DNA from 2 places in the Ensifer sp. genome. Region 2 is predicted to be linked to the other one. Evidence: predicted binding sites of a transcription regulator. Region 2 holds the regulator's gene; the other holds the start of a gene.
The links. The regulator PhoB, encoded in region 2, activates phosphate uptake and scavenging genes when phosphate is short. The targets are predictions, from matches to a motif close to TGTCATNNANCTGTCAT.
Positions count from the first base shown of each region.

Region 1: phnD (phosphate/phosphite/phosphonate ABC transporter substrate-binding protein) is a predicted target of PhoB. The motif match lies at 1,356-1,372, and genes of this name have one in related genera.

Region 1 covers NZ_DALZXU010000002.1:226,134-229,845, forward strand. Annotated here, with positions in the region: gene RTP54_RS13990 (sensor histidine kinase) at 1-662, opposite strand, end outside; gene RTP54_RS13995 (response regulator transcription factor) at 652-1,344, opposite strand; gene phnD (phosphate/phosphite/phosphonate ABC transporter substrate-binding protein) at 1,457-2,419, shown strand; gene RTP54_RS14005 (ABC transporter permease) at 2,553-3,712, shown strand, end outside.
Region 2 covers NZ_DALZXU010000001.1:472,291-476,002, reverse strand. Annotated here, with positions in the region: gene RTP54_RS02325 (aspartate aminotransferase family protein) at 1-908, opposite strand, end outside; gene RTP54_RS02320 (hypothetical protein) at 907-1,197, shown strand; gene RTP54_RS02315 (GcrA family cell cycle regulator) at 1,331-1,855, shown strand; gene phoB (phosphate regulon transcriptional regulator PhoB) at 1,925-2,608, opposite strand; gene phoU (phosphate signaling complex protein PhoU) at 2,910-3,623, opposite strand; gene pstB (phosphate ABC transporter ATP-binding protein PstB) at 3,677-3,712, opposite strand, start outside.

The sequences.
Region 1 (3,712 bases), on a different contig from region 2:
AGGGCGTTCACCTCCCTTGGCACGGGACCCGGAACCGGCCTGAGATCGGAGGATGCGCGATAACGCAGATCGGCCTCGACCGTCCTCAGCGGCGCGAAAGCCTGGCGGACCGCAAGCCAGATCAGCAGAAAGGCCAGCACCGAAACGGCAATCGCCGGAAGGGCGGCATTGAACGTCAGGTGCAGCCCAAGTTGATCACGGGCCTCGCGCGTCTCGCCGACGAGCACATCGACCCAGCCGCCGCCGGATGCGTCGGTATTGTATCGGGCGACGGCGGCGATACGGATGCGTTCGCCGCGATAGCTGCTATCGGCCAGCCGCAATTGCGGCCCGGTACCATGGGGTATCTCAAGCCCAAGGATCGGCGATCCCGTGATGATCGTGCCGTCGGGCGCTGCCACCCGGTAGAAGATGCGATTGAGTCTCGACGTTCCGAGTATGGCGAAGGCCGAGTGCGGCAAGTCCACGCTCAAGGCTCCATCCTCGATCGATACCGTGTCGGCAATCGACAATGCGGCTGCGCCGAGCACGCGGTCGAAGGCTTCCTCGGCCGCATTGTGCGCATTCCAGCGCACCATCCAGAACAGGAACAGCCCGATGATGATGAGCAGTGCGGCGCCGCTGAACAGGATGCGCCGCTCTATGGAGTAATCAGAGCGCACCGGTTACGCCGCCGATAGCGCGCTGCCGCAGCATGTAGCCGGCACCGCGATGCGTCACGATTTCGATGTCGCAGTCCTCGAGCTTCCTGCGCACCCGGGAGACGAGAAGCTCGACTGCGTTCGGCGTGCCCGTGTCCTCATAGCCAAACAGCTTCACGACGATCTGCTCCTTGTTGACCGTCGTGCCGAAGCGAGTTGCCAGCACCTCCAGCACGTCGAATTCGCGACGCCCGAGATCGAGCGGCCGATCCCCGAGCATGACGGCGCGCGCCGACAGGTCGATCGAGATCGAGCCGAACCGCAGGACCGATTGCGCCGCGCCGAGGTGCCGGCGTGAGACGGCCCTGATCCGCGCCACGAGCTCGTGCAGATCGAAGGGTTTGACCAAATAGTCGTCAGCGCCTAATTCCAGGAGGTCCACCTTGTCGGCCACCTGGTTGCGGGCGGTGATGACAATGACCGGGCGCGTCAATCCGCTTTGGCGCATCGAGCTCAGGATCGCAAAGCCATCGCGCTTAGGCAGGTTGATGTCGAGGATCACGAGATCATGCGAGGCGTTGAGGGCGAGCCGTTCTCCTTCCGCGCCATCGAACGCGGTCGTCACGTCATAGCCTTCCTTCTCCAGGCGCATGGAAATGGCAAAGGCTATGTCCGGTGTGTCTTCGATCAAGAGAATGCGCATCGGGGGTCCAGGTGACAGGATTGTGACAGTGATACTCCCATACACACATGAAAAGCAGATGAGAACTAGCAAGCACTTGCCGGGAGAGCGGGGCTTTGGGGGAGGGGTAGAGATGAACGCGTACAGGCTGTTGCTGGCCGGCATTGCATTCGCGTGCCTGCTGCTGTCTGCCGTGCCGTTGGCGGCCAATGCCGCCTGCGCGACGCGGGCGGATCTCGATGAGCGCTACTGCGATGCGGACAAGGATTACGTCGCCGACGCGCCTGTCGACCCTGCAAAGTGGCGGGATCCGCAGACGTTGGTCTGGGCCTATGCGCCGATTGAAGAGCCAGCCGTCTATGCCGGTCTGTTCAAGGATTTCACCACCCATCTCGGCACCTGTCTCGGCCGCCAGATAGTCTACTACCCGGTACAGTCGAGCAACGCCGAGATCGAAGCGATGCGCTCCGGGCGCCTGCATTTTGCCGGTTTCTCGACCGGGCCGACCGTCGAGGCGGTCAATCGCGCCGGCGCCGTTCCCTTTGCCGCAAAGGGCATCGGCAGCGACGTGCGCGGCTACAATCTGATTGCGATCGTGCGGGCAGATTCTGCCTTCAAGTCCCTTGCCGATCTGAAGGGTCGGCGCGTGGCGCACGCTTCGGCCTTCTCGAATTCCGGCCATCTGGCGCCGCGCGCGCTCTTTCCGGGAGAAGGCCTTGCACCGGGCGTGGATTATGCGCCGATCATGTCGGGCGGCCATGACAAATCCATCCTTGGCGTGATCTCCGGCGACTACGACATGGCGGCCGTCGCGTCGGACGTGCTTGAGCGACTGATCGAGCGGCGCATAGTCAAGCGCGAAGACCTGCGTGTCATTTTCACCAGCGGCATCTTTCCCACGTCTTCCTTTGCCTATGCGCACGACCTTGCACCACAGCTGGTCGACAAGATGAAGCAGTGTTTCTTCGAGTTCGAGTTCACCGCCGAAATGAAGAGTGAGTTTCACGGCGACGAGCGCTTCCTGCCGATCCGCTACGATCGGGATTGGGCAAGCGTGCGCGAGGTCATCGACAAGGCCGGCGCTTCCTCCTTCTGACCCCTTCCAACTGCACGACCTGATGTCGATGCGCCGCGTGCGCAGGACCCGTCGCGCGCCTACCGATCACAACGTCTGCGCAGGTCGGGCCGTCCGCCCGACGCTGTTGCGCGTCTTCACCCACGGGATTGCAATGCGAAACTTTGGCAAAGCCCTCTACAATTACCGGGTCCACAATCAGGACCCGACCACGATGGTGGGCGTCGGCCTCGTCGTGCTCTTCGCCTATCTGATTGCCGCTCCGATCGTGCTTTTGCTTTCGGATGCGTTCTTCGTCCAGTTCGCCGATCAGGCCCGCTCCGGCCAGTCGATGGGCGAGGCGACACTCTATTATTTCAATCGCGTCTTCCTGTCGGTGATTGCGACGGACGTGTTCTGGCTGCCTCTCCTCCACACGGCGACCATCGCATTCGGCGCGATCGTCGTTGCGTTGGTGATCGGGATACCGATGGCGTGGCTGATCAGCCGTACCGACCTGCCCGGCAAGCAGTGGTTCGCCACTGTGCTGATCATTCCCTACATGCTGCCATCCTGGACCTTTGCGCTGGCGTGGCTGACGCTCTTCAAGAACAGGACCACCGGCGGACAGCCGAGCTGGATGGAAGCGCTCGGTTTTGCACCGCCGGACTGGCTCGCCTATGGTGCCGTTCCGATCACCATCATCCTGGCGCTGCACTACACGCCGTTCGTCATCCTTCTGTTCGGCAATGCGCTGCGCCAGTTCGATTCGACGCTCGAGGATTCGGCTCGCATCATCGGCGCTGGAAACGGCGTGATCGCCCGCAAGATCATCCTGCCTCTGATGCTGCCGTCGCTGGTGTCTGCCTGCACGCTGATCTTTGCAAAGTGCCTCGGGGATTTCGGCGTCGCCTATATCCTCGGCGTTCCCGTCGGCTTCGATGTGCTCGCGACCTCGCTGTTTCGTGCCATCTCGACGAGCCAGACCGGCATGGGAGCGATCATTGCGCTCACCATCGTCGTGCTCGGCACAATCTCGATCATGCTCGACATGTATCTCCTGAAGGAAGCGCGGCGCTTTGCCGTCATCGGCTCCAAGGGCTCGATGAACCGCACGACGTCGCTTCGCGGCTACCGGATGCCGGCAGCGGGCCTCGCCATGCTGGTCTTCCTCGTCAGCGCCGTCATTCCGCTTTTGGCGCTGGCGCTGACCACCGTGATGAAGTCACCGGGCGTCTTCACGCTCGACAACTTCACGCTCGCCTATTGGATCGGATCCGATGTCGGCACCACGGCGCTGAAGCAGGGCATTCTTTTGACGCCCGAATTCTGGCA
Region 2 (3,712 bases):
TCGCGGACATGATCGAGGAAGCCATCAGCGAGGATGACGTCGAGCACTGCATTGCCGACCGCCATGCCAAGCGGGTTGCCGCCATAGGTCGAGCCGTGGGTACCGGCAACCATGCCGGCCGCAGCCTCTTCCGTGGCAAGGCAGGCGCCGAGCGGGAAGCCGCCGCCGATACCCTTGGCGACAGCCATGATATCCGGGCGGATGCCGGCCCATTCATGGGCGAAGAGCTTGCCGGTGCGGCCGACGCCGGTCTGGACCTCGTCGAGGATCAACAACAGGCCGAATTCGTCGCAAAGCGCGCGCAGCTCCTGCATGAATTCCTTGGTGGCCGGGCGGATGCCGCCTTCGCCCTGGATCGGCTCGATCAGGATTGCCGCGGTCTCGTCGGTGATCGCGTCCTTGACGGCTGCGATGTCGCCGAAGGGAACCTGATAGAAACCAGGCGCCTTCGGGCCAAAACCTTCGATGTACTTCTGCTGGCCGCCGGCAGCGACGGTGGCGATCGTGCGCCCGTGGAATGCGCCCTCGAAGGTGATGACGTGGAACTTCTCCGGATTGCCCTTGGCATAATGGTAGCGGCGGGCAGTCTTGATTGCGCATTCGAGCGCTTCGGCGCCCGAATTGGTGAAGAACACACGGTCGGCGAACGTCACGGCCGACAGCCGGCGCGCCAGGCTCTCCTGGCCCGGAACCTCATAGAGGTTCGACAGGTGCCAGACCTTCTCGGCCTGCGCCTTCAGCGCCTCGACCAGATGCGGATGCGCGTGACCGAGCGAATTGACGGCAACGCCTGCAGCGAAGTCGAGATAGCGCGTGCCGTCTTCGGCAATCAACCAGACGCCCTCTCCTCGCTCGAAACGCAACGGCGCACGCATGTAGGTGTCGTAAAGCGGCGTGGTTGCAGTCATGGCGAGCCTCTCCTTCATTGCTATCGGCATCGGTCCGCGCGCGATGTTGGGCGCGGCAAAAATTAAAAATGCCGCCTTGCGGCGGCGCAGGCACTATTCCCATTTCGCAGCGCAATGTCAACAAAACCAAGCCTTGCAGTGCGGTCGCACGACCCTCATCCGTGCGACGAAAAAATCGTCTCGGCGGGGCTTGCAAAAATACAACGCCCGCCGAGCAAGTTGGGGAAAACCAAGAAATCGATTCGGCGCGATTCCGCGGACTCTTGCCACGGAGTCCGGCGGTCAGTAGGTTAACGTTCAATTACTAGACGCATGCGGCGGACCTAGTCACCAAAAGTGTTATCGCGTTGCAGCTCCGGAACCTTGCCGGAGCGTGGTGAAAGATTCTGTCATCGCCAACGCTGAGAACGGAGAGTGCAGAAATGAACTGGACTGACGAGCGGGTGGAGAAACTGAAGAAGCTTTGGTCCGAGGGCCTGAGCGCGAGCCAGATCGCGGCACAGCTCGGCGGCGTCAGCCGCAATGCGGTCATCGGCAAGGTTCACCGGCTGAGCCTGCCCGGCAGGGCCAAGGCTGGTGGCACCGCAGCTGCGACCCGGCCGAAGCCGCGCCCGGCCACATCGGCGCCGCGCGCCCCGAACTTCGCCTCGCGCGTCACCACCCGCACGGTTACCCGCCCGGCTGGCGCCCTTGTCCTCAAGGAAGAGGTCGAAGTCGATCTCGTCGCCGAACAGGACTTCCACGTCCAGACCGATGTGGTCGTGCCGATGTCGCGCCGCCTGGAACTGACGCAGCTGACCGAGCGCACCTGCAAATGGCCGATCGGCGACCCGCTGAAGGAGGAATTCCATTTCTGCGGCAACGATTCCCCGGAAGCTTCGCCCTACTGCACATTTCACGCGAGGCTTGCCTACCAGCCGTCCGCCGAGCGCCGCCGCGCACGCTGAGGTGAGCGAAGACACGTACAGAAAAAGGGGCCGACCGGCCCCTTTTTTATTGCCTACCGATTGGCCGGCTCAGCTTTCGAGCGAGTAGCCGGCACCGCGAACGGTGCGGATCACATCCGGCATGCTCGAGAAATTCAGCGCCTTGCGCAGGCGGCCGACATGCACGTCGACGGTGCGCTCGTCGACATAGATATCGTGGCCCCAGACGCCGTCCAGCAGCTGCGAGCGCGAAAACACCCGGCCCGGCGACGACATCAGGAATTCGAGCAGGCGGAATTCCGTCGGGCCGAGGCGGACTTCGCGGGTGCGGCGATGCACACGGTGCGTCTCGCGATCGAGCTCGATATCGCCGCAGCGAAGCAGCGTCGAGAGAACCTCCGGCTTGGCACGGCGCAGCATCGCCTTGACCCGCGCCATCAGCTCCGGCGTAGAGAACGGCTTGACGACATAATCGTCGGCGCCGGTGGCAAGGCCGCGAACCCGCTCGCTCTCTTCGCCCCGCGCCGTCAGCATGATGATCGGCAGTCGCTCGGTTTCCGGGCGCTGGCGAAGCCGGCGGCAAAGCTCGATGCCGGAGACCCCCGGCAGCATCCAGTCGAGGATCAGGAGATCCGGCAGGCGCTCTTGCAAGCGGATCTCGGCCTCGTCGCCGCGCAGGATCGTATCGACATCGAAGCCCTCGGCTTCAAGGTTATATCGCAAGAGGACGCTCAGGGCCTCTTCGTCTTCGACAACGGCGATTTTCGGCAGCATCAGGTAACGTCTCCTTACCCAGAGCATCCCGTGTTCGATCGAACGCCGGGAGATGCTCGAACATACAGCATCTGAAGCCTTCCGCGCGCTTTCAAAGACATGCGCGAAAACGGTTGGCTACAGGCGCAACAAGGCAGGGCCGCAACCGAAATTGCGACCGGATGAAGTTTACATGCAGGCACTCGAACTTATCCTGGCCCAGAGCATCCTGCCTTCAGGTGGTTTCACTCGAGGGCAGTAAGATGCTCCAGAATTAAAGTGCTGGAGCGTCCTTTGTGCGTTCCTGAGAACGCACGGCGCTCTAGTCCTTTACGGCGCCCAGCGTCGACGTATTGTCGTCCTTTGGACGTTCGCCTTCCGGCTGCGCGCCCGTCGCCATGTAATAGATCGTCTCGGCGATGTTGGTGGCATGGTCGCCGATGCGCTCGATGTTCTTGGCGCAGAACAGAAGGTGCGTGCAGGGCGTGATGTTGCGCGGATCTTCCATCATGTAGGTGAGCAGCTCGCGGAACAGCGAGGTGTAGATCGCATCGATCTCCTCGTCGCGCTCGCGGATGCTGTTGGCCTTCTCCGGCGAGCGGGAGGCATAGACGTCGAGCACTTCCTTCAACTGCACCAGCGCAAGCTCGGCCAGATGCTCGAGGCCGCGGGCCAGCTTGCGCGGGATGCCCGAGCCGGCAACGGCGATCACGCGCTTGGCGTTGTTCTTGCCGAGGTCGCCGACGCGCTCCAGATCGGATGCGATGCGGATCGACCCCATGATTTCGCGCAGGTCCGCGGCCACCGGCTGGCGCTTGGCAATGGTGATGATCGCTTTTTCGCCGATCTGGCGCTCGGCTTCATCAAGGATGGTGTCGTCGGAGATGACCTTCTGCGCCAGCGCGAGATCGGAATTGACGAGCGCGCGGACGGACTCGCCCACCATCTGCTCGGCAATGCCGCCCATCTCGGAGATGCGGCGCGTCAGGTATTTCAGTTCTTCGTCATAGGCGGACATTATGTGCATGGACATAATCTTTGATCCTTGCGGGCGCGTTCAGGAAACAGGGTGGGGGCGAGCTTCGGCGATCAGCCGAAGCGACCCATGATGTAGTCCTGGGTACG